3 regions of the Bradyrhizobium sp. UFLA06-24 genome follow, and region 1 is predicted to be linked to each of the others. Evidence: predicted binding sites of a transcription regulator. Region 1 holds the regulator's gene; each other region holds the start of a gene.
The links. The regulator PhoB, encoded in region 1, activates phosphate uptake and scavenging genes when phosphate is short. The targets are predictions, from matches to a motif close to TGTCATNNANCTGTCAT.
Positions count from the first base shown of each region.

Region 2: a site for PhoB is predicted at 4,939-4,955, ahead of IF809_RS05665 (YdcH family protein). Genes of this name have one in related genera too.
Region 3: a site for PhoB is predicted at 2,598-2,614, ahead of phnC (phosphonate ABC transporter ATP-binding protein). Genes of this name have one in related genera too.

Region 1 is NZ_JADFUE010000003.1:207,552-217,512, reverse strand. It holds gene argF (ornithine carbamoyltransferase) at 1-489, opposite strand, end outside; gene IF809_RS04935 (acetylornithine transaminase) at 489-1,691, opposite strand; gene IF809_RS04930 (GcrA family cell cycle regulator) at 2,148-2,660, shown strand; gene phoB (phosphate regulon transcriptional regulator PhoB) at 2,778-3,485, opposite strand; gene phoU (phosphate signaling complex protein PhoU) at 3,508-4,224, opposite strand; gene pstB (phosphate ABC transporter ATP-binding protein PstB) at 4,236-5,057, opposite strand; gene pstA (phosphate ABC transporter permease PstA) at 5,054-5,899, opposite strand; gene pstC (phosphate ABC transporter permease subunit PstC) at 5,904-6,893, opposite strand; gene pstS (phosphate ABC transporter substrate-binding protein PstS) at 7,071-8,084, opposite strand; gene IF809_RS04895 (ATP-binding protein) at 8,235-9,527, opposite strand; gene IF809_RS04890 (UPF0104 family protein) at 9,574-9,961, opposite strand, start outside.
Region 2 is NZ_JADFUE010000004.1:99,657-109,617, forward strand. It holds gene IF809_RS05650 (glycerol-3-phosphate dehydrogenase) at 1-387, opposite strand, end outside; gene IF809_RS05655 (sensor domain-containing protein) at 527-3,205, opposite strand; gene IF809_RS05660 (NAD(P)/FAD-dependent oxidoreductase) at 3,411-4,514, shown strand; gene IF809_RS05665 (YdcH family protein) at 4,671-4,853, opposite strand; gene IF809_RS05670 (YdcH family protein) at 5,180-5,386, shown strand; gene IF809_RS05675 (hypothetical protein) at 5,529-5,747, shown strand; partial or broken gene IF809_RS05680 (hypothetical protein) at 5,767-6,015, shown strand; gene IF809_RS05685 (GGDEF domain-containing protein) at 6,016-6,726, opposite strand; gene purE (5-(carboxyamino)imidazole ribonucleotide mutase) at 6,868-7,356, shown strand; gene IF809_RS05695 (5-(carboxyamino)imidazole ribonucleotide synthase) at 7,353-8,459, shown strand; gene aqpZ (aquaporin Z) at 8,496-9,218, opposite strand; gene rpsU (30S ribosomal protein S21) at 9,475-9,771, shown strand; gene IF809_RS05710 (tetratricopeptide repeat protein) at 9,892-9,961, shown strand, end outside.
Region 3 is NZ_JADFUE010000011.1:81,396-91,356, reverse strand. It holds gene phnE (phosphonate ABC transporter, permease protein PhnE) at 1-621, opposite strand, end outside; gene phnD (phosphonate ABC transporter substrate-binding protein) at 698-1,627, opposite strand; gene phnC (phosphonate ABC transporter ATP-binding protein) at 1,686-2,495, opposite strand; gene IF809_RS12140 (LbetaH domain-containing protein) at 2,673-3,323, shown strand; gene IF809_RS12135 (alpha-D-ribose 1-methylphosphonate 5-triphosphate diphosphatase) at 3,320-4,513, shown strand; gene IF809_RS12130 (DUF1045 domain-containing protein) at 4,532-5,230, shown strand; gene IF809_RS12125 (dihydrodipicolinate synthase family protein) at 5,339-6,277, opposite strand; gene IF809_RS12120 (methyl-accepting chemotaxis protein) at 6,416-8,497, opposite strand; gene IF809_RS12115 (enoyl-CoA hydratase) at 8,622-9,395, opposite strand; gene IF809_RS12110 (MarR family winged helix-turn-helix transcriptional regulator) at 9,408-9,869, opposite strand.

The DNA of each region.
Region 1 (9,961 bases):
GTTGTCGTCGCCGGTCCAGGCCACCGTCCGACCTTCGATGGGGCCGCGATGCTCCTCGAAGGTCATCAGATCTGCCATCACCTGACAGGGATGCGAGCGCCGTGTCAGGCCGTTGATGACAGGCACCGTGGCGTTCGCCGCGAGCTCCAGCAGCGCCTCGTGATTGAGGATGCGGATCATGATGGCATCGACATAACGCGACAGCACGCGCGCGGTGTCGGCGATGGTTTCGCCGCGGCCGAGCTGCATCTCGGCGCCGGTGAGCATGATGGGCTCGCCGCCGAGCTGGCGCATGGCGACATCGAACGAGACGCGGGTGCGGGTCGACGGCCGCTCGAAGATCATCGCCAGCGTCTTGCCTTCGAGCGGCCTGACCGGCTGATGCGCCTTCTGCTTCGCCTTCATGGCGGAGGAGGCCGCGAGCATGCTCTTGAGCTCCGACAGCGGCAGCTCGTTGATATCGAGGAAGTGCTTGGGTGACTTGCTCATCAGCTTGCCGCCCGCTTGTTGCCGGACAGCGCCGTGCAGGCGCGTTCGAGCCTGACGACGCTGTCCTCGATCTCGGCTTCGGTGACGATCAACGGCGGCAGGAAGCGCACGACATTGTCGCCGGCGCTGACGGTGAGCAGCTTCTCGTTGCGGAGCGCTGCGACCAGGTCGCCGGAGGGCACCACGGCCTTGATGCCGATCAGGAGCCCCTCGCCGCGCACTTCGCTGACGACATCGGGGTGGCGGTCGATCACGGAGGCGAGCTTCTGCTTGAGCAGCAACGACATCTTCTGCACGTGGTCGAAGAACCCGGGCTTGAGCATGACGTCGAGCACGGCATTCGCGGCCGCAATCGCCAGCGGATTGCCCCCGAAAGTCGAACCGTGCGAGCCGGGGCCCATGCCGGCGGCAGCATCGGCGGTCGCCAGTATCGCGCCGATCGGGAAGCCGCCGCCGAGCGCTTTCGCCAGCGACATCACGTCGGGCGTGACGCCCGTGCGCCGGTGAGCAAAGAGATCGCCGGTGCGGCCCATGCCGGTCTGCACCTCGTCGAACGCGAGCAGCAGACCCTTCTCATCGCAGAGCTGACGCAGCGCCTTGAGAAAGCCTGATTGCGCCGAACGCACGCCGCCCTCACCCTGGATCGGCTCGATCAGGATACCGGCGGTGTGCGGGCCGATCGCCTTCTTGACGGCCTCGAGGTCGCCATGCGGCACCTGGTCGAAGCCGTCCATCGGCGGACCAAAGCCTTCGAGATATTTTGCAGAGCCCGTCGCGGCGAGCGTCGCCAGCGTGCGGCCATGGAAGGCGCCCTCGAACGTGATGATGCGGTAGCGCTCCGGGTGCCCCTTGGAGAAGTGATGGTGGCGCACCAGCTTGATGACGCCCTCCAGCGCCTCGGCGCCGGAATTGCAGAAGAAAACGAAGTCCGCAAAGCTCTCGCTGCACAGGCGCGCGGCGAGCTTCTCGCCATCAGGGCTCTGGAACAGGTTCGACATGTGCCAGAGCTTGGTTGCCTGCTCCTGCAACGCCTTGACCAGCGCAGGATGGGCATGGCCGAGCGCATTCACCGCGACGCCCGAGGTGAAATCGAGATAGCGATCGCCGTTGGTCGCGATCAACCAGACGCCTTCGCCGCGCTCAAAACCAATGTCGGCCCTGGCGAAAACGGGGAGCAAATGCGGCGCTGCGCTGCTGGTCATGACGATCACTTGATTGTTGCGGACGGTGAAGGGTGCATTGCGCAACGCACCATTGACCGGCCCGGAAAACGAAACGTGCCGCCTTTTAAGGGCGGCACGCGCGACTATCTTAGGCCTGGTGAAACCGGTGTCAATGCCGCCCGGAAAGCCTCGCGAAACGCTGATTCCGTAGTCTTGCGGTGGCGTTTTTGCGGGAATTTCGCCACGGAACATGTGGAAGCGAGTCGGCGGACTCTTGCGCGTGAGTCGCGCCATATTGTAGCGTTTGGCTTGTCAGATACGACATCTCGTGCAGCAGTCCTGATCCCAGAAGTCCTCATGTACCGGCGTAAACGTTCGGGCGCATCTCGCGCGCCCGGCGAGCCTTAAGGGATTCTGACGGCACGGGTTTTTCGAGACTTAGGCATTCGTCGTGCCGCCCCGAAGATGGCGGCGCGCGGCGAAGGAAAGGGTGCAATGACGGTTTTGACCTGGTCCGACGATCGCGTCGAGCAGCTGAAAAAGCTCTGGGAGGCCGGACTTTCGGCCAGCCAGATCGCCGCCGAGCTTGGGAATGTCACCCGTAACGCCGTGATCGGCAAGGTGCACAGGCTCGGCCTGTCCGGCCGCGCCAAGAGCCCGACGTCGGCAGCTCCACGGCCGCGCAAAGCGCGGCCCGCGCAGCACATGATGCGGGTGAGCCGGCCGATGGCGCGCGGCAACACCGCGCTGGCGCAGGCCTTCGAGGTCGAGGTCGAGGCAGAGCCCGTCACTTACGACAACGTGGTGCCGATGAGCCAGCGGCTGTCGCTGCTCGAGCTGAACGAGGCCACCTGCCACTGGCCGGTCGGCGATCCCTCGAGCCCGGATTTCTTCTTCTGCGGCGGAAAGGCGCTGTCCGGCCTGCCCTACTGCGCCCAGCACTCGCGGGTTGCGTATCAGCCGGCCGCCGATCGCCGGCGTGCGCCGGCGAAGCCGGGCGCGCGGTGAGCTGAACGAATTTAGCTGACAACGACGACAGCCGTGACACGATCACGGCTCAACGGACTCGGTGTCGGCGACGGCTGAGACCGCCGCAGCCGTCGTACGCAACTCACCTGCGCAAACCTACGTCTGCTCGGCCTTCGCAAAGCGATCGTCCAGCGCATAGCCGGCACCGCGGACGGTGCGGATGGGGTCCTGCTCGCGGCCGAGATTGAGCAGCTTGCGCAGCCGGCCGATATGAACGTCGACGGTGCGCTCGTCGATATAGATGTCGCGGCCCCAGACGCTGTCGAGCAGCTGCTCGCGCGAGAACACGCGGCCGGGATGCTCGAGGAAGAACTCCAAAAGGCGGTATTCGGTCGGGCCGAGATCGATCGGACGGCCCGAGCGCGCCACGCGGCGCTTCTCGCGATCAAGCTCGATGTCGCCGAAGGCGAGGACGGTTGCGAGCCGCTCGGGGCTTGCGCGGCGGAGCAGGCCCTTCACGCGCGCCAAGAGCTCGGGCACCGAGAACGGCTTGACGATGTAATCGTCGGCGCCGGTGGCGAGCCCCCGCACCCGCTCGCTCTCCTCGCCGCGCGCGGTGAGCATGATGATCGGCAGCTGCTTGGTGTCGGACCGCGTCCGCAGCCGGCGGCACAGCTCGATGCCGGACAGCCCCGGCAGCATCCAGTCGAGCACGATCAGATCGGGGATGTGCTCCTTGAGACGGGTGTCGGCGTCGTCGCCGCGCATCACCGTCTCGACGTCATAGCCGTCGCCTTCGAGGTTGTAGCGGAGAAGCTCGGTCAGAGCTTCCTCGTCCTCAACCACCATGATGCGTGCGCCCATCGGGTCGTCGCTCCTTGCGTAATCAGGTGTTCGGGACCGTCGTGGCGAACGTCGTCATGTCGCCCTTCGGCCGCTTGTCGGTGATGGCCTGGCCTTCGATCATGTAGAACACGGTCTCGGCGATATTGGTGGCGTGGTCGCCGATCCGCTCGATGTTCTTGGCGCAGAACATCAGGTGGATGCAGAACGAGATGTTGCGCGGATCCTCCATCATGTAGGTGAGGAGCTCGCGGAACAGGGAGGTGCAGATGGCGTCGACCTCCTCGTCCCCCTTCCACACCGCCATCGCCGCCGGCAGATCATGCGCCGCATAGGCGTCCAGCACCGACTTGACCTGCTGCTGCACGAGGTCGGTCATGTGCTCGAGGCCGCGGAACAGCTTGAGCGGATGGAAGTCGGTCTCCAGCGCCGCGACGCGCTTGCCCATGTTCTTGGCGAGGTCGCCGATGCGCTCGAGATCGGTGGCAACGCGCATCGCGCCGACGATCTCGCGCAGATCGACCGCCATCGGCTGGCGGCGCGCGATGGTGAGCACGGCGCGCTCCTCGATCTTCCTCTGCAGCGTGTCGAGCTCGGCGTCGATGGTGACGACCCGCTGACCGAGCGCGACGTCGCGGCGGATCAGCGCATCGACGGAATCGACGATCATGCGCTCGGCGATGCCGCCCATCTCGGCGACCAGACGGGTGAGCTCCTGGAGGTCGGTGTCGAAGGCCTTTGCGGTATGTTCAGAACCCATGTTCCGTCTCCTCAGCCGAACCGGCCGGTGATGTAATCCTGCGTACGCCGGTCGGATGGCGACGTGAAGATCTTGCTGGTGTCGTCGAACTCGATCAGCTCGCCGAGATACATGAAGGCGGTCTTGTCGGAGACGCGGGCCGCCTGCTGCATGTTGTGGGTGACGATCGCAATCGTGTAGTTCTCGGACAGTTCCTGGATCAGCTCTTCGACCTTGGCGGTCGAGATCGGATCGAGCGCCGAGCAGGGCTCGTCGAACAGAATCACTTCGGGCCGCACCGCCACGGTGCGGGCGATGCAGAGACGCTGCTGCTGCCCGCCGGAAAGCGACAGGCCGGAGGCGTTGAGCTTGTCCTTGACCTCGTTCCACAGCGCGCCGCCGCGCAGCGCCTTCTCGACGCGGTCGTCCATCTCGGACTTCGAGATCTTCTCGTAGAGACGGATGCCGAAGGCGATGTTCTCGTAGATCGTCATCGGGAACGGCGTCGGCTTCTGGAACACCATGCCGACGCGGGCGCGCAGCAGGTTGAGGTCGAGCTTGGGGTCGAGGATGTTGGTCTGGTCGAGCATCAACTGGCCGGTGACGCGCTGGCCCGGATAGAGGTCGTACATCCGGTTGAAGATGCGCAGCAGGGTCGACTTGCCGCAGCCGGACGGGCCGATGAAGGCGGTGACTCGGTTGGTGCCGAGCGTCAGGTTGATGTTCTTCAGCGCGTGGTGCTCGCCGTAATAGAAGTTGAGGTTGCGCACTGTCACCTTCGCCGGCGCTTCCGGCAGCGGCTGCTGCGAGGCCAGATGAGCGTTGGAGCTCACGGATACGGACAGGTCGGTCATTTTGCGGTCCTCTCGGCGCCGAGGATGCGGGCGCCAATGTTCAGGGCAAGCACGGTGAGCGTGATCAGCAGCGCACCGCTCCAGGCGAGCTGCTTCCAATAGGCGTAGGGGCTCTGGACGAAGTTGTTGATGGTGACGGGCAGGTTCGCCATCGTCTTGTTCAGGCCGAGACTGAAGAACTGGTTCGACAGCGCGGTGAAGAGCAGCGGCGCGGTTTCGCCGGCGACGCGGGCGGTCGCGAGCAGCACCCCGGTGATGAGGCCGGAGCGCGCGGCGCGGTAGGCGATCCGCTTGATCACCAGCGAGCGCGGCAGGCCGAGCGCCGAGGCCGCCTCGCGCAGCGCATTCGGCACCAGCAGCAGCATGTCCTCCGTCGTGCGCAGCACCACTGGGATAACGATCACGGCGAGCGCGAGCGAGCCTGCGATCGCCGAGAAGCCGCGCATGGGCACCACCACCGCGCCATAGATGAACAGGCCGATGATGATCGAGGGCGCCGAGAGCAGGATGTCGTTGATGAAGCGGATCACCGAGGTCAGCTTGTCGTTGCGACCGTACTCGGCGAGATAGGTGCCGGCGAACAGGCCGAGCGGCGCGCCGATGCCAACGCCGATCACTGTCATGATGATCGAACCGACGATCGCGTTGCGCAGGCCCCCTTCAGTCGAGCCCGGAGGTGGCGTGTCTGCTGCAAACAGCTCGACATTCAGGCCCGAGACCCCGTTATAGAGCAACGTCATTAGGATCAGCGCCAGCCAAGTGACACCGAAGGCGGCGGCTGCAATACACAGGCCGCGGACGACGATGTCCTTGCGGCGGCGGCTCGCATAAATCGGGTTCATGGCGTCAGGTCCCCGCCTTCTTTTCCAATCGCATCAGCATCAGCCGGGCGCCCGCGAGCACGAAGAACGTCAGCACGAACAGCAGCAGGCCGAGCAGGATCAGGCCGGATTGGTGCAGGCCGTCGCTCTCGGCGAATTCGGAGGCGATCGCCGCCGAGATCGTGGTGCCCGGCGCGAAGATCGAGGACGAGATGCGGAACGAGTTGCCGATGATGAAGGTCACCGCCATGGTCTCGCCGAGCGCGCGGCCCAGCGCCAGCATGACGCCGCCGATGATGCCGACGCGGGTGTAGGGGATCACCACGCTGCGCACGACCTCCCAGGTGGTGCAGCCGACCCCGTAGGCGGCCTCCTTCAGCACCGGCGGCACGGTCTTGAACACGTCGACCGAGATCGAGGTGATGAAGGGCAGCACCATGATGGCGAGGATCAGCGCGGCATTGAACAGGCTGAGGTAAGACGGCGGGCCGGCGAAGATCGCGCCGAGCACGGGGACACCGTCGAAGATCTTGATCATGAAGGGCTGGAAGGTGTTGGCCAGGAACGGGCCCAGCACGAAGAAGCCCCACATGCCGTAGATGATCGAGGGAATGCCGGCGAGCAGCTCCACGGCCATGCCGATCGGACGGCGCAGCCATTGCGGGCAGAGCTCGGTCAGGAAGATCGCAATGCCGAGACCGACGGGAATGGCAATCAGCATCGCGATGAAGGAGGTAACGAGCGTACCGTACATCGGCCCGAGCGCGCCGAGCACGGGCGGATCCGCCGAGGGCGCCCAGCGCTGCGTCCACAGGAACGCGAAGCCGTATTCCTTCATCGCCGGAAAGGCGCCGACGATCAGCGACAGGATGATGCCGCCGAGGATGAGGAGAACTGAGATCGCGGAGAGCCGGGTGATCCAATAGAAGGTGACATCGCCGAGCTTGAACGCGCTCAAGGCCTTGGCGCGGTCATACGGTCCGGCGTCGTCGATTACGTCGCTCTGAACAGCCATCTCTGCCACGCCGATCCCCTGTACCAATTTACTCGTTCTTGTTTGATCGGTCTCGTGCCCCGGACGCGGCGCAGCGCGTAAGCGGTGCGACGCAGATCCGGGGCCACCTCTTGTGGGTCCCGGCTCAGCGGTGCGTCATTTCATGCCGCACCGCGTCCGGGACACGGGAGCCTGGGCTCAGCTCTTGATCTCGGCAGACCAGGTCTTCTCGATCTGCTGGACAACGCTGTCCGGCATCGGGATGTAGTCGAGCTCCTCGGCCGCCTTGGCGCCGTTCTTGAAGGCCCAGCGGAAGAACTTGATGGCTTCCTGCGAGGCCGCCTTGTCGGTGGCATCCTTGTGCATGAGGATGAAGGTCGCCGCCGTGATCGGCCAGGACTTGTCGCCGGGCTGGTCGGTCAGGATGACGTAATAGCCGGGCGCCTTGGACCAGTCGGCGTTGGCTGCGGCCGCCTGGAACGCCTCGGTGGTGGGCTCAACGGTCTTGCCGCCCTTGTTGACCAACTTGGTGTAGGTCAGCTTGTTCTGCTTGGCGTAGGCGTACTCGACGTAACCGATCGAGTTCTTGGTCTGGCTGATGTTGCCCGACACGCCTTCATTGCCCTTGGCGCCGACGCCAACCGGCCACTCGACGGCGGTGCCCTCACCGACCTTGCTCTTCCAGTCGGCGCTGACCTTGGAGAGATAGTTGGTGAAGTTGAAGGTGGTGCCCGAACCGTCCGAGCGGCGAACCACGGTGATCGCCTCCGACGGCAGCTTCACGTTGGGATTGAGCTTCTTGATCGCGGCGTCGTCCCACTTGGTGATCTTGCCGAGATAGATGTTGGCGAGGGTCTCGCCGTCAAACACCATCTCGCCGGCCTTGACGCCTTCAAGGTTGACGACGGGAACGATCGCGCCCATCACCATCGGCCACTGCGCGAGACCGTCCTTCTCGAGCTGCTCGGCCTTGAGCGGCATGTCGGTCGCGCCGAAGGTCACGGTCTTGGCCTGGATCTGCTTGATGCCGCCGCCGGAACCGATCGACTGGTAGTTCAAGCCGTTGCCGGTCTCCTTCTTGTAGGCATCAGCCCATTTCGAATAGATCGGGAACGGGAACGTCGCGCCGGCACCGGTGATGTCGGCTGCAAAGGCCGCCGTCGTCGTGGCGGCGACCAAGCCGGCAGCGACGATCGTCTTGATGAAATTCATGCTGGTCTCCATACAGGGGAGCGAAGCGCCATCCGCGCCCGATCGCGCTCCCCGCGCCGCCCCTTTAGGAGCGGTCGGCTGAGCTTTTACGAAGGTTTCGTGACAGTCGGATGACACCATCAAGCGATTGAAATCGCTTGCATTTTTGTCTTATACTAAAGTCTTGGCCGAGGGAAAACAGGCAGTGAAAGTGGCGCCCTGTTTGGGCACGCTTTCGATCACAAGGCGACCGCGGTGGCGGTTAAGAATATGTTTCACCAGCGATAATCCGAGCCCGGTTCCGCCCTGCGAGCGGCTGTCGCCGACATCCACCCGATAGAAGCGCTCGGTCAGGCGCGGCAGGTGCTCGGGTGCGATGCCGGGACCGAAATCGCGCACCGTGGCTCGGATCTCCTGAGTTCCATCAGTCGTTGGCGTCGTGGTGAGCGACACGATGACGCGTCCTCCGGAAGCGCCGTATTTGAGCGCGTTCTCGATCAGGTTCTCGAACAGCCGCAGCAGTTCTTCGCGATCGCCGGCGATCATCACCGGGTCATCAGGCAGATGGGTCTCGACCTCGACCTGGCGCTCGCGCGCCAGCGGCTCGAGCCCATCGGCGACCTGACGAATGATCGGCAGCAGGTCGACCAGGGTATCCGGCCGCACATGGGCCGACAGCTCCACCCGCGACAGCGACAAGAGATCGTCGATCAGGCGCGCCATGCGCGTGGCCTGATTGTGCATGATGCCGAGGAAGCGCTCGCGCGCCTTGGGGTCGTCCTTGGCCTGGCCCTGCAGCGTGTCAATGAAGCCGGACAGCGCGGCGAGCGGCGTGCGCAGCTCGTGGCTGGCATTGGCGACGAAATCGGCGCGCATCTCCTCGACCCGGCGCAGCGGCGTCTGGTCGTGGAAGGTCATCAGCATGCATTTATCGGCGCCGCCGAAATTGGTCGGCACCGGCACCGGGGTGATGATCAGCTCCATCCAGCGATCCACCGGCACATGGTCGAGGTAGGTCGCACGCCGCGGCTCGGTTGTCGCAATGGACTCGCGCAGCGCGGTGATGATTTCAGGCGAGCGAAGCGCGAATTGGGCGAGCTCGTTCTTGCGCAGTGCCGGCGCAAGCTGGGCCGCGGCGGCGTTGAGGTGGATGACGCGACCGGCGCGGTCGAGCAGCACGGCGGGATCGGGCATGCCGGCGACGACAGCGGCCACCGCGGCGGTCTCAACAGGATTGACGCGCCTGACGTCTTCGCGCGAGGCGACGGTATCATGCAGCCGCCACGGGATCAGCGCCGCAGCCGCGATGCAGAGGAAGATGATCGCGGCGTGCAGCGCCGACAATTCGCCGAGCGAAACTACGGTCGACAGCGCCAGCGCAGCGGCAATCAGGATAATTGTCGAGTGCCGCAGCCGGTCGGACCAGGGCTGAGCGGGGGGAGAAGATGGGGCGTCGATCGCCATCGGGGCGGACTTCTCCTAGGGAGTCTAGATTCGAGACCTGCGCCGGTCAGGCGCCGCCGTCGCTGCGCTTTCTGACATAAGCGGCTTCCCGTGGTGGGCCGGGGTCGAGCTTGAGGGCCGCCTGCTGCAGGCGCTTCGATCGAGCGCCGATGATAACCTCGCGAAACGTCAGCAAGATTACAGAGATGACGAAAGGGGAGAGATAATAGAGCACCCGGAACAGCAGCATGCCGCCGAGCAGCTCCTCCCGGTCCATCTGCCAGAGGCCGACCAGCATGGCGGCATCGAACACGCCAAGCCCTCCGGGCGAGTGGCTGGCGAAGCCGAGCAGGGTCGCCGAGACGAAGATGACGGCAACCACGACGAAGCCGAGATTGGGCTCGTCCGGAACCAGCACATACATCGCGAGCGCGCAGAAGCCGAGGTCGATGATG
Region 2 (9,961 bases), on a different contig from region 1:
CGGATGATGCGTGATGTCGAGCGTGGTCGATTGCAGCAGGCCGCCGCGGTTCGCCAGCGCGTCATAGACATACAATCCAGCCCGCAACAGCCATGGCGGACGCTCATCGGCATGCGCCGGGATCACAAAACTCATCGGCCGCACCAGATGCGGCGCGATCCGCAGCCAGGTTCGGCGTTCGGCAAGGGCTCGGCGCACCCGCCGGAAGCCGCGACGCTCCAGCACCGACAAATCGCCATGGATCAGCCGCGGCGTCGCCGACGAGGCTGCTCCGCCGAGATCGCCCTGTTCGATCAGGATGACCCGCAGGCCGCGGCCGGCCGCATCACGCGCGAGGCCGACGCCATTGAGGCCGCCACCGATGATCGCGAGGTCGTAATCCGCCATGAAACCGTCGAGAGGGAGCGAGCCAAGTCTCTCCTCACTAGAGCCTTTCCCGTTCCGATGGAATCGGAACGGGGCTCTAGATTCTTGTCTTGACGCGTTTTCTTCACGCGAACCGGTAGCCACTTCGCTCGAAAACGCTCTAGCCGGTCTTGAGCGCAAGCTCCATGGTCTCGACGCGGCCGATGAGGCCGGCATATTGTCCGATCGGCAAGGGCTTGCCGAGCAGATAGCCCTGCACGCCGTCGCAGCCTTCGCGAGCGAGGAAGGCGAGCTGGTCAATCGTCTCGACGCCCTCGGCAATGATCGACATTTCGAGGCCGTGGCCGAGATCGATCACGGCGCGGACGATCGCGGCCGATTGCGGGTTACGGCCCAGATTGACGATGAAGGCGCGGTCGATCTTGATCTTGTCGAACGGGAACGCCTGCAGATAGCTCAACGATGAATAGCCGCTGCCGAAATCGTCCATCGAGATCCGCACCCCGAGCGCCTTCAGCCGACGCAGCAGCGCCAGGCCGCGATCGAAATCCTCGATCAGCACGCCCTCGGTGATTTCGAGCTCGAGCCGGCCGGGCGCAAGGCCCGTCTCGATCAGGATCGAATGAACAAGCCCGACCACGTCGCCGTGCATGAACTGCGCCGGCGACAAATTGACCGCGACCTGGAGCGGCTTCGGCCACGACGCCGCCTCGCGGCAGGCCTCGCGCAGGATCCATTCGCCCATCTCGACGATCAGCCCGCTTTCCTCGGCGATGGGGATGAAGTCGGCGGGCGAGACCTGGCCGCGCACCGGGTGCTGCCAGCGCGCCAGCGCCTCGAAGCCGATGATCTCGCTCTCGGCGACGCTGTTGCGCGCGATGCCCTGCGGCTGGAAGGCCAGCGACAGCTCGCCGTTCTTGATTGCCATCGAGAGGTCCTGGTGCAGCACGCGGCGGTCGCGGATCTGCTGGTCCATCTCGGGCTGGTAGAGGCTGATCGTGCCGCGCGATTTCTGCTTGGCGCGGAACAGGGCCGCGCCGGCATTGGCGAGCAGCGCGGCGCCATCGGGGCCATTGTGCGGGAAGATCGACATGCCCGTGGTGATGCCGGCACGAACCGCGCGGCCATCGATGTGGAACTCCGGCGCCAGCACCTCGCCGAGCTGCTGCGCCAGCGCAAGGCCTGCATCGGGCTGCTTGCCGTCGATGATCAGGCCGAATTCGTCGCCGGACAGGCGCGCCACCAGGCCGCCGCGTGCGGCATCCTGGAGCCGCTGCGCCACCTCGACCAGCAGCTTGTCGCCAAGCGCGTGGCCGAACACGTCGTTGACCTCCTTGAGGCCGTCGAGATCGACGCAAAGCACCGCGAACTCCTCGTCGGTGCCCTCGCAGGCCTCGATCATCTGGTTCAGCGCCTGGAGGAAGGCGGCGCGGTTCGGCAGGTCGGTCAGGCCGTCGTGATAGGCCATATGCGCCATGCGCGACTCGGTCTGCCGGCGGTTGGTGACGTCCTCGTGGGTCTTGATCAGATATTGCGGCTCGCCGGCGTCGTTGAGCACCGTGGCACGGCGGGTCAGGAACAGGCGCAAGCCGTCCTTGGTGGAGATCGGATGCTCCTCGGTGATCATCCCGCGCTTCTTGATCGCGGCCTCGTCGCGCGCGATGATCAGCTTGGCTTCCTTGGCATTGAAGATATCGGAGGCGGTCAGGCCGGTGGCTTCCTCGCGCCTGCGGTTGAGGATCGTCTCGGCGCTGCGATTGGCGAGCAGGTAGCGGCCATCCTTGACCTGCTCCACGATCAGCGCGACCGGAATGTTGTCCACCACGAGCTCGAGGAACTTCTTGGTGCTCTCCAGCTCCTTGGACAGCGATTGCCGATCGGTAATGTCCTCGAACACCACCAGCAGGAATTCCGGCTTGTTGCTCTCGTTGCGAACCACGATGCGGATCGAGGCAACCATGCGTCGCGCACCGGCACGATCGACCTCGAACTCGTTGCGGTACTGGCCATCGGGCGAATCGAGCGCCGCCCGGTCGGCCGCCTCGATGCTGGCCGCCGAGCCGGGCGCAAACAGCTCCCGCGCTTTCCTGCCGACCGCGAAGTCAGGCGACAATCCCCAGAACCGCTCATAGGCGCTGTTCGCGAAGATATAGCAGCCGTCCTCGATGTTCTTGGCGGCGACGCAGGCGGGCACGTGGTCCAGCACCGATTCCAGGAATTGCTTGGTCGCGGCAAGCTGCCGCGACAGCTTGCGCTGCTCGCTAACGTCAAGATGGGTCGCCACCGAGCCGCCGTTGGGCAGAATGAAATATTTGACCAGAATGGCGCGACCGTCGGGCAATTCGGTGATCAGGCCGTTGGGACTTGACGCCTTCTCGTAGAAGTCGTCGTCGGAGACGCCAAGGACCCCGCGCTTTCGCCTGAGCTCAAGTATGTCGTAGCCGGTCATCCCGGCCCGGAGATCCGAGCGCGCCAAGCCGTAGATCTCGAGATAGCGGTCGTTGCAGAAGATGATGCGACGCTGCGCATCCGTCATCACTACGCCCTGATTGAGGTTGTTCATGGCGGAAGAGATGAAGGCGTTGCGGCGCAGCTGCGCACGCCTGTTCCGGCGCAGCGCGGAATGGATCCACAGCGCGATGGCGACCAGGAACGCGCAGACGACGATGCCCCCAATCAGGACTTCCCAGATCAGATTGGGATCGAGATCGCCGAGCCGGCTCGGCGCCGGGAGGCTCTCCGCATAGGCACGCGAAGGCGCGACCGCGCTGGTCAGGCACACGACGGCCTGCACAGCAATCGGAAGCATGCTGCCTTCCTGCCAGTTCTTCTCAGCCATCAGCCACCCGCGATTTCAACTGCGGATTGTCTGGCTTCACGGGTTTGGATCGGGTAAACGCCTGTACGCCCAACAGAAAAATGTGACGTGAATTACGGCAATTGCCCTGACATGATAAATGCTTCCTTAACGGAAAACGGCCGCGCGGCAGGCCTGCAAGGCAAACCGGCGCCATCAGCCTCTTCAACAGGGCGCCAGCACAACCATGGATAGGGTCGACTGCGTCGTCGTCGGAGCCGGCGTGGTCGGGCTCGCGGTGGCAAGGCGGCTCGCACAGGCCGGCCGCGAGGTGATCGTGCTCGAGGAAGCCGAGGCCATCGGCACCGTGACCTCCTCGCGCAACAGCGAGGTGATCCATGCCGGAATCTATTACCGTGCCGGAAGCTGGATGGCCCGCATGTGCGTCAGCGGCAAGCACGCGCTGTACCGCTATTGCGGCGAGCGCGGCATCCCGCACAAGAACTGCGGCAAGCTGATCGTCGCGACGAATCCGAAGGAAACCGAGAAGCTGCAATCGATCAAGGCGCATGCCGAGGCCAATGGCGTGCTCGACATGCAGTTGCTCCCGGGTGAGGCCGCACGCGCGCTGGAGCCGGCGCTGGCCTGCGATGCCGCGCTGCTGTCGCCGTCAACAGGCATCATCGACAGCCATGCCTACATGCTCTCGCTGCGCGGCGAGGCCGAGGAGGCAGGTGCAGCCTTTGCCTTCCACACGCCGCTGATCCGCGCCAAGGCGGACGGCGGAATCATCGAGATCGAAGCCGGCGGCGAAGCGCCGATGACGCTGCAATGCGGCCTGCTCGTCAATGCCGCAGGACTTTCCGCAACGAACGTGGCGCGTCACATCGACGGCATGCCTGTCGACCGGATTCCGCCGGCCTATCTCGCCAAGGGCAACTATTTCAGCTGCAATGCGCGCGCGCCGTTCTCCCACCTGATTTATCCGGTGCCCGAGCCCGGGGGGCTGGGGGTGCATTTGACGCTGGATATGGCGGGACAGGCGCGCTTCGGCCCCGACGTCGAATGGATCGAGACGATCGACTATGAGGTCGATCCGTCACGCGCCGAACGCTTCTATCCCGCGATCCGCAAATACTGGCCGACACTGCCCGACGGCGCACTGATGCCGAGCTATTCGGGCATCCGCCCGAAGATCGTGCCGCCGGCGGTGGCGACACAGGATTTCCTGATGCAGGGTCCGCGCGATCATGGCGTTGCAGGCCTGATCAATCTGTTCGGCATCGAATCGCCGGGCCTGACGTCGTCGCTCGCGATTGCGGACCACGTCGCGGAGCTCGCCGAGATCTAGATCGGTTTCAAATCGGGTGGAGACCGGTTCGCGTTAGGAAACGCGTCCAAACAAAAGCTCATGTCGCGCGGCGTGCACCTTACAGCAGGGATGAGCGCAAGCGTCTCATCCCTGTCTGAAGGGCTACGATCGAACTTGACGCTGTTACGGGGGTTACTAGTGAAGCGTGTCGCCGGACTGCTTCAGTCGCTCTATCTGGTCCTTGACCAGCAACTTGCGGCGCTTCAACTCAACAATTTGCAGGTCGTCTGTTGAAAGGTGCACGAGAGCTTCGTGCAATTCGTTTTCGAGAGTTTTATGCTTCCGTTCCAATTCAACCAGATGTGCCTGAATTGTCATTCGAAACCTCCTCGGTAGGTGTGAACCTTGGATTCGATCCGGACGAGGAAGTGTACATCACCGATTCGTTCTGTCGATGGGTATCCGTCGTCGCACCGTCATTTTTGAAAATTCATATGTAATGAAGCGTGAGTAAGGAACCACGCGCCGAAAGATCCATGATATCAATGCGCTTGCGCAACGCGGCTCCGAATCATTGAAATATCTTGCGGGATGGCGGTGTGTGGAGAGGCAGATCGCTTGCGATCACGCCGCGCAAGGACGATAATTTCCACAGGGCATCCACAGCCTTGATCTCAAGCTATCGGTTTTCGGCCACCGCAGACATGACCCATGAAAACGAGCGTGAGCTCGAAGCTGAGCTCACCCGGTTGCAGCAGGAACACCGAGATCTCGACGCGGCGATCGATGCACTGCATCAATCGCCTGCCCCCGATCTGTTGCGGTTACAGCGGCTGAAGAAACGCAAGCTGTTGTTGCGCGACCGCATCGCCTTCATCGAAGACCAGATCACGCCCGACATCATCGCCTGACCCGCGAGCACCTGCTCTCGTTGGCTTCGCCGGCGAATTGCCGCGCGTGAATCCGCTTGACTCAAAAAGAACAAAAGAGGAACATAAATACTGCCCCCGGCCCCCAGGAAACGCCCAAAGACAACCCGCAAGGACGCTGCCGATGTCAGTCCCCGCCCTTCTCGACAACAGCCATTATGAACAGGCCTGCGATCAGGCGATCGCGATGTGCGACGGCAATCTGCGCAGCACCATCAAGGCGCTGATCATGGCCAACGAATATCTGGAAGCCGAGCTGGAGGAATTGCAGGCGGCGATTTCGGCCGGCTGCATCCCCGAGACGTCGCGCAGCAAAGTGCGGAGCAACAGCAGCGCCGCCTGAGCTTCAAAGGAGCAACGCCATGTCTGATGTGACCTATTACGTTGCAATGCCCTTCCTGATTGATGCCGACGGATCGCCTGTCGCGGGCGCCGCCGAGGAATGCCAGAGCTCGACAGCCGCGTTGCGGCGCGCCGAGGCGTTGGCGCGCGGCACCGGTCATATCGGCGCGGTCGCATTCAGCCGCAGCGGCGATCCCATGACGGGCGAATTCGGCGATGCCACGCTGCTGCGCAAATTCGGCAACGTGCCGGAAGATCTCGCCACCCTGTCAGCTGCTCACGAGCCTGATCCGCGGCTCGTGCCGTCGATGGGCCTTGCGCACATACATGGCTGCATCGGCCTCCTCGAGCGCACGGGCGGCCTCTGAGTGCACACCAAGCAGCGAGATGCCGGCTGAGGCGCCCGCCGTGACGTGCTGGCCGCGAAAGGTGAATGACAAATCGTCGATCGCCTGCTCGAAGATGGCGGCCTTCGCCTTGGCATCGGTCTCGCTGAGATTCCACAACAGCAAGGCAAACTCATCGCCACCGAGACGACCGACCACGTCGGAGGCGCGGATCTGCCGCGTCAGCGTCGTGGCGATCGCCTTCAGCACCTCGTCCCCCGCGGCATGACCGAAGGAATCGTTGATCGGCTTCAGCCGGTCGACATCGAGCACGATCAGCGCGCCGCTGGCGCGGTAGCGCTTCATATAGGCGATGGCGCGCTGGAGCTCGCGCTCGAAGCCCCGCCGGTTGGGTATATCCAGCAGGAAATCAGTGTCGGCCGCAGCCTCGAGCTCGGCAACGCGACGCAGCGCCTTCGTCAGCTTGGTCCGCAGGCTGCGGATGACCGCCTTGCTGCCATCCTTGCCCGCGTCATTGGCGGCGGCCGCGCGGCGCGGCGCCGCAACCCGCTTGGGTGCAGTTTTCGTGCGGCTCCCGCTGGTTTTCCGGCCCTTTTTGGCCTTCGCGGCGGTCGCCCTTTTTGGTTTCTTCATGGGCTTCCTGCTCAATGAAGGCTTGCGGGGATTCACCAAGACAGGATAGTGCATTCCCTTCTCCTTGCCACCGCCTTGCGAGCCGCCGGCCGGAACCTTTAATCTGGCCTATCCTTCTGTTTTCCGAGCACAATTGACGTCATGACCGCGCCGATCGCCATCATCATGGGAAGCCAGTCGGACTGGGAGACGATGCGGCACGCTGCCGATACGCTTGCAGCGCTCGGCGTCGCCTCCGATTCCCGCGTCGTTTCGGCACACCGCACCCCGGAGCGCCTGTTTACCTTCGCCAAGGGCGCCAAGGCTGCCGGCTTCAAGGTCATCATCGCCGGCGCCGGAGGGGCTGCGCATCTGCCCGGCATGGCCGCGGCGCTGACGGAACTGCCGGTGTTCGGCGTACCGGTCGAGTCCAGGACGCTGAAGGGGATCGATTCGCTCTATTCGATCGTTCAGATGCCCGCCGGCATTCCGGTCGGCACCCTCGCGATCGGTAAGGCCGGCGCCATCAACGCGGCGCTGCTCGCGGCATCGGTGCTGGCGCTGTCCGATCCTGATCTGTCGGACCGTCTCGCCGCCTGGCGCAAGGCCCAGACCGAGGCGGTTGCCGAGCGCCCGGAGGACAAGGCGTGACTGACGCAAAGCAGGTGAAGCTGAAGCCCGGCGACACCATCGGGATCCTCGGCGGCGGACAACTCGGTCGGATGCTGGCCATGGCCGCAGCACGGCTCGGGCTGCGCTGCCAGGTATTCTCACCCGATCCGGACTCGCCGGCGTTCGACGTCGTGCTGAACGCGACCTGCGCCGAATATGCCGACGTCGAGGCGCTCGAGCTGTTCGCTCACGACGTCGACGTCATCACCTACGAATTCGAGAACGTGCCGGCCGCAGCCGCCATGGTGCTGGACGCGCGCCGCCCGGTGCTGCCCAACCGCAAGATCCTCGAGACCACCCAGGACCGCCTCGCCGAAAAGGATTTCGTGACGCGGCTCGGCATCGGTACTGCAGGCTATGCCGACGTCACTTCCGTTTCCTCGCTGCGCGAGGCGATCGCCAGAATCGGCCTGCCCGCGGTGCTGAAGACCCGCCGCTTCGGTTATGACGGCAAGGGCCAGGCCATCATTCGCGAGGGCGACGACATCGCGAAAGTCTGGACCAGCCTCGGCACCAAATCGGCGATCCTGGAGGCGTTCGTGCCGTTCGAGCGCGAGATCTCCGTGATCGCCGCACGCTCGGCATCAGGCCAAGTCGAGTGTTTCGACGTCACCGAGAACGAGCATCGCGACCACATTCTGAAGATATCGCGTGCGCCGGCGCCGATCCCCGATGCGCTGGCTGAAGAGGCGCGCAGCATCGCGGGCAAGATCGCGACCGCGCTCGACTATGTCGGCGTGCTCGGCGTGGAGATGTTCGTGCTCGCCAATGGCGGCGGATCGAAGGTGCTGGTCAACGAGATCGCCCCGCGCGTGCACAATTCCGGCCACTGGACGCTCGACGGCGCGTCCGTCTCCCAGTTCGAGCAGCACATCCGGGCCATCGCAGGCTGGCCGCTCGGCAAGCCTGTGCGCCACGGCGAGGTCGTCACCATGACCAATCTGATCGGCGACGAGATCAACGATTACGAGAAGTGGCTGAGCGTGCCGGGCGCGACCGTGCACATCTACGGCAAGGGCGCTCCGCGTCCCGGCCGCAAGATGGGCCACGTCACCGAAGTCCGCCCCTCGAAGGGCAAGTAAGGGGACCGCAGCAAGAGCTCCGATCCCCCTTCTCCGCTAAGCCGTCTTCGCGCCCACGACGACGCCAGCGGGCTCCTCGCTGAGCCAGCGATAAATCACCCCGCCCAATGCGCCGCCGATCAAAGGCGCGACCCAGAACAGCCAGAGCTGCGACAGCGCCCAGCCGCCGACGAACAGCGCAGGGCCGGTGCTGCGCGCCGGATTCACCGACGTGTTGGTGACGGGGATGCTGACGAGATGGATCATCACCAGAGCAAGTCCGATCGCGAGCGGCGCGAAGCCTGCGGGCGCGCGGCCATGGGTCGCGCCCATGATGACGAACAGGAACATCATCGTCATCACCACTTCGGTGACGAAGCAGACGATCATGCTGTACTGGCCGGGCGAATGCGCGTCATAGCCGTTGGAGGCAAAGCCCTTGGTGATGTCGAAACCGGGGGCGCCGCTGGCAATCACATAGAGCAGTTCGGCAGCGACGATCGCCCCGCAAACCTGCGCGATCACATAAGGCAGGATCTGGCCGGCCGGAAACCGTCCACCGGCGGCGAGGCCGACCGTGACGGCCGGATTGAGATGGCAGCCGGAGATATGGCCGATCGCATAGGCCATGGTAACGACGCTCAAGCCGAAGGCCAGGGACACGCCGACCAGGCCGATCCCGACCTGCGGAAAGCCGGCCGCAATCACCGCGCTGCCGCAGCCTGCGAATGTGAGCCAGAACGTGCCGATGGCTTCGGCCGCGTATTTCTTCATGTCCATGAGGCGTCTCCCCTGATTGCAAGATTCCGGACAAGGTCCGCTGCGGCCCTTCTTAGCGCCGATTCTCCCAAATCAGGGCCGCAAGGGGGCATTTTCGCCGCATTTAGTGGCTGAACTTGGCCCGAAACCCCGCTTGGCAGGTGGACATCCCAGCTTTTGTCTGATACATCCGCGCCCTCAGGTTAAGGGCTTGCGCGTTTTGCCATCCCCTTTGACTTACCAGAATTCAAATCCGATCCACTGAAGAGGATGCCGCGTGCAGGTTCTCGTTCGCGATAACAATGTCGACCAAGCCCTCAAGGCGCTGAAGAAGAAGATGCAGCGCGAGGGCATTTTCCGCGAGATGAAGCTCCGCGGTCACTACGAGAAGCCCTCCGAGAAGAAGGCCCGCGAAAAGGCCGAAGCCGTGCGCCGCGCGCGCAAGCTGGCCCGCAAGAAGCTGCAGCGCGAAGGCCTGCTGCCGATGAAGCCGAAGCCGGTGTTCGGCGCTGGCCCCGGTGGCGAGCGTGGCGGCCGCGGCGGCCCGGGTGCTGGTCCGCGCGGACCGCGCTGATCTTGCCGACAGTGCAGGACTGAGTTTTTCGATAACGCGGGCTCCTGGCCCGCGTTATTATTTTGTGAGCGGTGCCTTTCTGGGACGGGGCACTACAGATGCGGGACGAGCGAACCGTAGATGACCTCCCCTTTCCCCGAGCCCGGCTTGGTGCGGTGGCGCCGGATCTGGCGTCAGCCGCTCGCGCTGG
Region 3 (9,961 bases), on a different contig from region 1:
GCAGGAGAGCCAGCTCGCGCCGGTGGAACGAATGCCCTCGACCGGCTTCATGTCGGCATTCTCGACGATCTCCGAGAACAGCTTTCCGAGCGCGCCGGTGGAGTGGATCGCGATCGCGAGCACACCGGCCATCGGGCCGAGGCCGAACGCGATGACGAAGATCAGCGCGAAGACGATGCCGGGCACCGTGCGCGCGAATTCGAGCAGGCGCCGCACCGTGAAGAGCAGCCAGCGCGCGGGAGAGGTATTCTCGGCAGCGAAGAAGTTCAACGCGAAAGCGAGGACGGCACCGAGCAGCGTGCCGACATAGCTGATCAGCAGCGTCTCGCCGAGCAGCTTCAGCCATTTGTGCAGGCCCCAGAACCACTCGCCGACATTGGTCCAGACCCGCTGGCCGCCGTCGAGGGTGAGGATGCGGTCGAAATAGCTGACGAAGTTGCCGAAATATGTGAAGAAGGTGCGAAGGTTCACCTCGGCGCCGATCGACGACACGATCATCGCGGCAAGGAAAACGGCGAGGCCCGCTAGGAGACGCAGGCGCTTGCGCGCAACCGCCTTGCGATAGGCGCTGTTCAGTGCTGCGAGCTGCTGCTCCGGGAGAATCGAGACCGCGATCGTCATCTGTTCGGCGGATAGGTCCATCAAGAAAAAGAGCCGGGTCCATCGACCCGGCTCGAGGTGCATCGTCCCGACGAGCTCAGGACGCCTTCTTACGCAGATTGTCGACGAACTTAATCAGCTCGATGGTCTTGTTGTAGTCCTCGGTGGCGACCGGCTCCCACGGCTTGTTCTTGCCGTCGGAGAGCTTCTTGAACGCCTCGGGGTCCTTCTGCGCCGCGTCGAGGAAGGCCTTCTTGATCGCGGCCTTCATGTCTTCAGGCAGGTCGCTGAGATAGGCGTAGGGCGAGTTGATGATGAGGTCGGACTTCACGATGATGCGGAAATCCTCCTTCTTCATCACGGTGCCATCGGCCGACTTCACCATGCCCTTGTTGAGCATGCGGGTCAGGTTGGAATCGTCGTCCGCGTTCCACCAATTGGCGGCGACGTCGACGGTGCCCTGGGCCAGTGCGAGAACGGCGTTCTCGTGGCTCCCGGTGAAGACCACCTTGGAGAAATAGGCGTCGGGATCGATGCCCATCGCATTCAGCTTGAAGCGGGGCATGTTGTTGCCGGACGTGGAATTCGGATCGACAAGCCCGAGATTCTTGCCCTTGAGGTCTTCGATCTTCTGGTAGGGCGACTTCGCCAGCACGTAGAAGACGGAATAGTAGCCCTTCGAACCGTCGGAGTTGACGTCGATGACGAAGGCGTCGGTCTTGACGCCGGTGAGACGGGCACGCGCAAAGGATGCCGGACCATAATAGCCGATCTGGATATTGCCGGCGCGCTGGCCTTCGATGAGGGCAGCGTAGTCATTGGCGACGCGCAGCGTCACCTTGACGCCGAGTTCCTTCGATAGATAGCTGATGAAGGGAGCGTAGCGCTCTGTCACGCCCGAGCCGTTCTCCGCCGGAATCGCGGCGAAGGTGATTTCCGGATATTTCGCCCGCCAGTCTTCGGCGGAAGCGGATCCGGCAAAGGTCAGCGCGGCTGCGCCGGCAAGAACCAGTCTGCGAGTGATCATCGTTAGCCCCTTCTTTGGTTAAGGTCGGTTCGTATGAAAGCAAGCAGCGTGACGCCGCTCAGGCCGCCGCGGCCGTTCCGAGTGCCGGGACGCCCGTATGCACCGGCGCAGGCGTAGCGCCCATGACGTCGGCGGCTTCGAGATCGTAAAGCTCGCGCGCGACGAGATCGGTCAGCGCCGACGGCGCGCCGTCGAACACCACGCGGCCCGCCGCCATGCCGATCAGGCGGTCGCAATAGCCGCGCGCCAGGTCGAGAGAATGCAGATTGCAGAGCACGGTGATGCCGAAATGCTTGTTGATGCGCAGCAGCGCATCCATGACGATCTTGGTATTGCGCGGATCGAGCGAGGCGATCGGCTCGTCGGCGAGGATGATGTCGGGCTGCTGCACCAGGGCGCGGGCGATCGCGACGCGCTGCTGCTGGCCGCCGGAGAGCTGGTCAGCACGCTGCGCGGCGAGCGCGGCGATATCGAACTGTTCGAGCGCCGACATCGCCAGCGCCTTGTCCTGCTCGGACCAGAGCTGCGACAGCGAGCGCCAGGCCGGCATGGTGGCGAGACGCCCCATCAGCACGTTGGTCAGCACGTCGAGCCGGCCGACCAGGTTGAACTGCTGGAAGATCATCGCCGAGCGCGCCCGCCACTGCCGCAGCTCCCGGCCGCGCAAGGAGGTGACGTTGAGGCCGTCGAACAGGATGCGGCCCTGGGTCGGCGTCACCAGACGGTTGATGGTCCGCAGCAGGGTCGACTTGCCGGCGCCGGAGCGCCCGATCACACCGACGAAGCTGCCGGGAGCGATTTGAAACGAAGCGTCGTCCACCGCGGCTTTTGCGCCGAAGCGGCACGTCAGACCTTCCAACACCAGCATGCAGAGCTCCCGAGTAGCAGCTGGAGCCAACCGCTAACGCGCGTGCTTAACACTTGTGTGACACCGGGACCGCAGTGCGGCGATCCAGCACATCTCATCCCCTGTCATCGTCGCGTCACGACATCGTCATCAAGGCACTCGAAGAGGAACGCCCGTCCTCGAACTTCCGGATGCAATATGGCCAAGGTGCTATCGGTCGAGCCGACCATCGATCCTTCCGCGAAGCTGCACGAGACGCGGCTCGGCGCTTACACCGAGGTGGGCGCGCGGACGATCCTGCATGGAGTGGCGATGGACGATTACTCCTATGTCGTCAACGACGCGCAGATCACCTACACGACGATCGGAAAGTTCTGCTCGATCGCGGCGATGACGCGTATCAATCCCGGCAATCACCCGATGCATCGCGCCACGCAGGCCCACTTCACCTACCGCTCCAGTGCTTACTTCCCGAGCGAGAGCGACGACGCCGAGTTCTTTGATTGGCGGCGGCAGCATCATGTCCGTATCGGCCACGACGTCTGGATCGGATATGGCGCGATCGTGCTGCCCGGCCGCAACATCGGCACCGGCGCCGTGATTGCGGCCGGCGCCATCGTCACCAAGGACGTGCCGGCCTACACCATCGTCGCGGGGAATCCGGCGCGCATCGTTCGGCGCCGGTTCTCCGAGGAGATTGCCGGACGGCTCGCGGAGCTGGCCTGGTGGGACTGGGATCACGACAAATTGCGTGCAGCACTGCCCGATTTCCGCAAGCTCTCGATTGAAGAATTCCTGGCAGCATACGAAGCAGGTTCATCTTCCACCAAACGAAGCGCGGTCGCGTGACAGACATTTTCCTTGAAGCCGGCCGAACCCTGATCGGCTCCGACCTCGTCGAAACATCCCTCGGGGTGTCCGGAACCGACATTGCTCAGATCGATGCGCCGCGCGGCCGGGCGCGGCTCGCGATCGATGCGCGCAATCTGCTGGTGCTCCCCGGCATCGTGGATCTACACGGCGACGCCTTCGAGCGGCAGATGATGCCGCGCGCCGGCGTCGATTTCCCGATCGACGTGGCACTGGCGGAGACGGACCGCCAGGTCATCAGCAACGGCATCACCACGGTTTTCCACGCCACGACCTGGTCGTGGGAGCCCGGCTTGCGCAGCGGCGACAACGCGCGACGTCTGCTCGAGGCGATCGAGCGGCAGCGTCCGCATTTCGCCGCCGACACCCGCTTCCATTTGCGGCATGAGACCTACAATCTCGATGCCGAGGCAGAGATCGGCCAGTGGCTCGCCGAGGGCCGCGTCGACCTGTTCGCCTTCAACGATCACATGGACGGCACCGTCGCCGACATGGCCAGCCCGCGCAAGCGCAACCGCATGGTGGAGCGCACCGGACTGTCGAGCGCGGCGTTCGACAAGCTGGTTGCGCGTATCGTGTCGCGTGCGGCCGATGTTCCGGCCTCGATCACCCGACTGGCCGCGGCGGCGCGCACCGCCGGGGTGCGGATGCTCTCCCATGACGATGCGACGCCGGAGATGCGCCGGGACTTTCGTACCATGGGCGTGACGCTCGCCGAGTTTCCAATCAACGAGGAGACCGCGCGCGAAGCCGCGGCCGCCGGCGACGACATCGTCTACGGCGCGCCGAACGTCGTGCGGGGCGGCAGCCACACCGGCTGGACCAAGGCATCGGATATGATCGCCAAGGGGCTCTGCTCCGTGCTGGCCTCGGACTACTATTACCCCGCTCCGCTGCTCGCCGCGTTCCGCCTCGCCGCGGACGGCGTGCTGCCGCTGGGCGAGGCCTGGAAGCTGATCTCGTCGGCGCCCGCGCAAGCCACCGGCTTGACCGATCGCGGCACGATCGCCGCAGGGCATCGCGCCGACATCCTGCTCGTCGACGACAGCGTACCGCTGCGACCGCGATTGGTTGCGGTGATATCGGCCGGAAAGCTCGTGCATCTGACTGATGCAACGCGGCTGCTCGGCACGGCAACAATGCCGCGCGAGACTGTCGTTGCGGCATAATTTGGCTATGCTGCGACGATGACAGGTTTTCCCCGCTATGCGATCTACTTTGCCGCCGGCGCTGACAACGCGCTGTCCCGCTTCGGCGCCGAGCTGCTGGGCTATGAGGCTTACACCGGAAACGAGGTCTCGTTTCCGGATGAGGCGCTCCGCGTCGCGCCGGACTGGCGCGACGTCACCGCCGATCCCCGCAAATACGGATTTCACGGCACGTTGAAGGCACCGATGGCCCTGGCATCAGGCAGGACCGAGGCCGAGCTCGTGACTGCGTGCGCGACATTCGCCGGCAAGGTGCGGCCGATTCCGCTGATCCGGCCGATCGTCGATGCCATCAGCGGCTTCATCGCCGTCATCCCCGCCGAACCTGTCGACGCTCTCCAGCAATTGGCCGCCGATTGCGTCCGCGATTTCGATTGCTTTCGCCCAGCGCTCACGGCGGAAGATCGCGCGCGGCGCAAGCCCGAAAAGCTGAGCCAGCGCCAGCGCGAATATCTCGATCGCTGGGGCTACCCTTACGTGATGGAAGAATTCCGCTTCCACATGACGCTGACGGGAAGGCTCGATGCCGAGCGGCACGGGCCCATCCTGGAGATGCTGCGCAGACGGTTCGCGGCGCTGAAGCTCGATACGCTCGAGATCGATCGCATCACGCTGTTCAAACAGGATGAGGCGAAAGCACGCTTTCGCATCATTGGTGAGTGGAAGCTGGCGCGATAGCCTCAACAAACTCGGTCGTTGCGAGCGCAGGGAAGCAATCCAGACTGTATCCGCGGAAATACTCTGGACTTCGTCGCAAGAGCTCCTCGCAATGACGGAGGAGAGACTCTACTTCCCCCAGCGCAGCGCCAGCGCGTCGCGCTCCTTGGCCAGCTCCAGCAAGCCCGCGCGCGTCGCCGGATGCAGCGGCTGCAGCGGATGGCGGACTGTGTCGGACTTGATCACGCCGCCGGCCTGCATCATCGCCTTGCAGGCGATCAGGCCGCATTGGCGGTTCTCGTAATTGATCAGCGGCAGCCAGCGCTCATAGGCGGCCTTCGCCTTTTCGCGATCGCCGGCGAAATAGGGATCGATGATCTGCCTGATACCGTCGGGATAGCCGCCGCCGGTCATTGCGCCAGTGGCGCCGGCGTCGAGATCGGCCATCAGCGTGATCGCTTCCTCGCCGTCCCAGGGACCTTCGATCGCGCTGCCGCCGGTCTCGATCAAGCTGCGCAGCTTCGCCGCGGCAAAGGGCACCTCGACCTTGAAATAGCGGATGTTGGCGAAGTCGCGCGCGAGCCGCGCCAGCAGCTCGACGGAGAGCGGCGTCCCCGCGACCGGCGCGTCCTGGATCATGATGGGAATGTTGATCGCGCCCGAGAGCACTTTGAAGAATTCGACGATGCCTTTTTCAGGCACCCGGAACGTCGCGCCGTGATAGGGCGGCATGACCATAACCATCGCGGCGCCCGCCGCCTCGGCCTGCTTGCTGCGCGCGGCGCACACGGCCGAGCTGAAATGGGTGGTGGTCACGATCACGGGCACGCGGCCGGCGACGTGCTCCAGCACTGCATGGATCACGGTCTCGCGCTCGTCATCGGTCAGCACAAACTGCTCGGAGAAATTGGCGAGGATGCAGATGCCGTGCGAGCCGGCATCGATCATGAAATCGATGCAGCGGCGCTGGCCCTCGAGGTCGAGTTCACCCCGCTCATCGAAGATGGTGGGGGCGACGGGGAACACGCCGCGATAGGGGCGCTGGGCCTTGTGGGGGGTGACCGGCATCGAAGATATCTCCCTGGAGTCCTGTCGCTTGTGCTGATGCGCCAGCGAGGCGCGTCAGATTATGGTACCGCTACCATCTACAGGGTGAACGCGCGCGCGGCAATGCCGATCCGCGCGCCGTCGAACAGGGGCTGGAACCTAAGCGGTCTTCACCGCGCCAAGGAAACCCTCGACCGCGACCCGGAGGCGATCGGCGTCCGCCGACATCTTGGTCACGGACTGGAACAGCACCGTCCCGGCATTGCCAGTTTCCTGGTTGAGCCTGGCGACACTGCCGATGGTGTTGGTGACCTCACGGGTGCCTTGGGCGGCCTGCTGGAAATTGCGGGAGATTTCCGTGGTGGCTGCGCGCTGTTGTTCGACGGCGGCCGCGATCGCGGTCATCTTCTCATCGATGCCGTTGATCGCACTGCCGATCGAACGGATGGCGGCAACCGCCTGACCGGTCGCGCCCTGGATCTCCTCGACCTGGCGCGAGATCTCTTCGGTCGCCGTCGCCGTCTGCGACGCGAGGCTCTTGACCTCGCCGGCGACCACGGCGAAACCGCGGCCGGCCTCGCCGGCGCGGGCAGCCTCGATGGTGGCGTTCAGCGCGAGCAGATTGGTCTGGCCGGCGATGGCGTGGATCATCTTCACGACCTCGCTGATGCGACTTGCGGTCTGGTCGAGGATCTCGACCGTCGCATTGGTCTGCTCGGCCTGCGCCACGGCCTCGCGGGCCTCGCGCGCGCTCGACTGCACTTGCGCGGAGATCTCGCCGACCGAGGCCGAGAGCTCCTCGGTCGCGGCCGCGATGGTCTCGAGATTATTGGTGGCCTGCTCGGCGGCGGACGAGACTGCAGAGGTCTGGCTGCTCGATTCCGCCACCAGCGAGCGCACATCGGTCGCGGTGGCATCGAGCTCCTTCGCGGACGCGGCGACGCTCTCGATGACCGCCTGCACCGTATCGTCAAAGCTGCGACAGGCGGCATCAACCGTACCCGAACGAGCGAGTTGCAACGCCTGTTGCGATTCGCGCTCCTGGCCGAGGCGTTCCGCGGTGGCCGCGCTCTCGCGCAGGCTTTCGAGCGCGGCAGCCATGGTGCCGAACTCGTCGGGATATCGGGGTTGCGGAACCGCCGTTGCATAATCGCGAGCGCTGATACGGGCGATCGCATCGAGAATGGCCCGCACCGGGCGCATGAGACGATTGCGCACGACGTAGACACCGGCCAAGGTCACGGCGAGCGCCAGCAGGAAGGCGAGCGACTGGACCACGAGATTGGTCAGCGCCTTCGCCTGCACCGTTTCCGCCCGCGCGATCGACTGGTCCAACGCCTTGTTCGCGACGGCCACGATAGACGCGAACGGCGACTGGCACAGCGTATTCCATTCCGAAGCGGCCATGGCTGGCTTGCCGCTGCCGTCAAAGTTCCTGGTGATCTCCCCGATCTGCTTGAGAGCGCCGTCGGTCTTGGCGCGCGCCTCCTTGGCAGCGGTGATCAGCTCCGCGGCTACGTCGGGCGAGGCCAAAAGCTCGTCCATGCCCGACCAGCCGGAATTGATGGTGCCGTCCCATTGCGCCAGCGTGCGCTTCTGATTGTCGTCGAGCGGCTTGCTGCTGTTGACGTTCGAGCGCAATGCCGAACAATGGATTCCATAGCGGTCGCGCACCTGCCAGGCCAGACGGCGGACCTGGATCATGCGGGCAATGAAGGGATCGTCCATCCAGGCGCGGTTCGACACCGCGGTGGAGGCGAGGTTCGCCGTTTCGATGACCTTGGTGACGGCGTCGTACCAGGAATTGGTCCGCTCGATCTTACGCTCGGCACGCGGACGCTTGGCTTCGTCGTAGAACAACTGGAATTGCGGCGCGGCCTCACCCCAGCGCTGCTTCAGCGTGCCGGCAAGCTCGTCGCGCCGCGCGAAGTTGACGCTGGCCATCGCGGCGCTGACGCCATCAAAGCCGCCCTGCTCAGCTTTCTCGGCCTCGGCCAGCTTTGGCCGAGCGTCATCGTCGCCGAGCAGCGCACTCTGGGCGTCGCCGCGATTGTTGCGCAAGGACAGGACGCCGTGGAAAATTGCCTTGTCGGCAGCGGCGAGCCGCGCGGTCTCGAGACTGTCGCTGTAGCGACCGAACGCCCCGACCATCTGGATCGCCGTAGAGGCCAGCGCACCGGCCGCCAGCAAGGCCATCAAGGTCAGGAGAAGCGAGCTTACCGATTTCTTAAAGAATGCCATAAGACACAAGGGGCCTACGTTCAAAGATTGGCCACCTTGCACCGCGACCTGCCAATGTTCCGTTAAGGTTGTTGTCAGGCGCCGGAATTCTGGCCTTACCAAACCGTTAAGCAGGCCCCGGACTTCACGAAATCTTTGTGAAGTCGGGCGGACGCCGCTCGGCGAACGCAGTGAATGCCTCGCGCGCCTCGGCGGTGCGCAGACGCTGCGCAAACTGCTCGCCCTCGGCCAGCATCTGCGCGACCAGCGCCTCGCCATTGCGCATCAGCTTCTTGGTTGCGATGAGTGCACCGGCCGGCTGGCCCGCGAGGCGCTGGGCCAGCGCAAGCGCCTCGGCGTCGAGCTTGTCGAGCGGCACCACGCGGTTGGCGAGGCCCCATTCGAGCGCAGCCTTGGCGGGGATAGTCTCACCCAGCGCGAACATCTCGTATGCGCGGGCATAGCCGATGCGCGCCGGCATCAGCAGGCTCGAGGCGGCCTCCGGCACCAGCGCAAGACTGACGAAGGGCGTCGACAACAGGGTATTGTCGGCGAGCACGACGAGATCGCAGTGCAGGAGCATCGTGGTGCCGACGCCGACGGCGCGGCCCTGCACGGCCGCGACCAGCGGACGGCTGCAGCGCGCCAGCGACTGAATGAAACGGCCGACATTGCGGCTGCCTTCGGACTTGCCTGACGCGACGGCTGCAAACTCGCCGACGTCATTGCCGGCGGTGAACATGTCGCCCTCGCCGCGGATCAGCAGCACGCGCGCAGACGGATCGGACTCGGCGGATTCGATGGTGTCGGCGAGCTTGCCGTACATCGCGTCCGTCAGCGCGTTCTTCTTGTCTGGGCGCGCCAGAGTGATCGTGAGAATGCCGTTGTTGTTCTTCTCAACTCGCACATGCTCGGTCATGGGTCTCTCCTGCTATTCCTCTGTATCTCTTGCGGTATCTCTTGGAAACTTCTCTTGAATACTCGTCAGCCAGCGCGCGATGATGTCGATCTCCGCGCTGGTAAACCCCTCCGTCAGCGCGGCATTGATCGCGGCCGCATCGCTCTTCGCCTGCGAAAGCACATTGCGGCCCTTCGGCGTCAACCACACCCGCCAGGCGCGGCCGTCATCGCGATCGGCTCGCCGTTCGACCAGTTTTGCCGCAGCGCTGCGATCGACCAGACCCGAGATGCCGGCCGGCCCCATATCAAGCGCTGCGCCCGCCTCGCCCATGAGGACACCATCCTGCTTGCCGAGGATGAACAGCAGCCCCGCCTGCGCCGGCGTCACTTCGCTCGAAGGCTGCGCCGCCATCCAGCGCTGCAAACGGCGTTGCGCGACGTTCAGCAGATAAATCAGCCGGTGATGCCTCGCCTCGGGCAGTTTATTTCGCATGCGAAATAAACTGCCCGAGGCGAATTGGATTGTCAAAAAGACAGCAGTCATGCTGCACAGCACGTCTGCGACCTCCCGGCAACGTCGTGCTT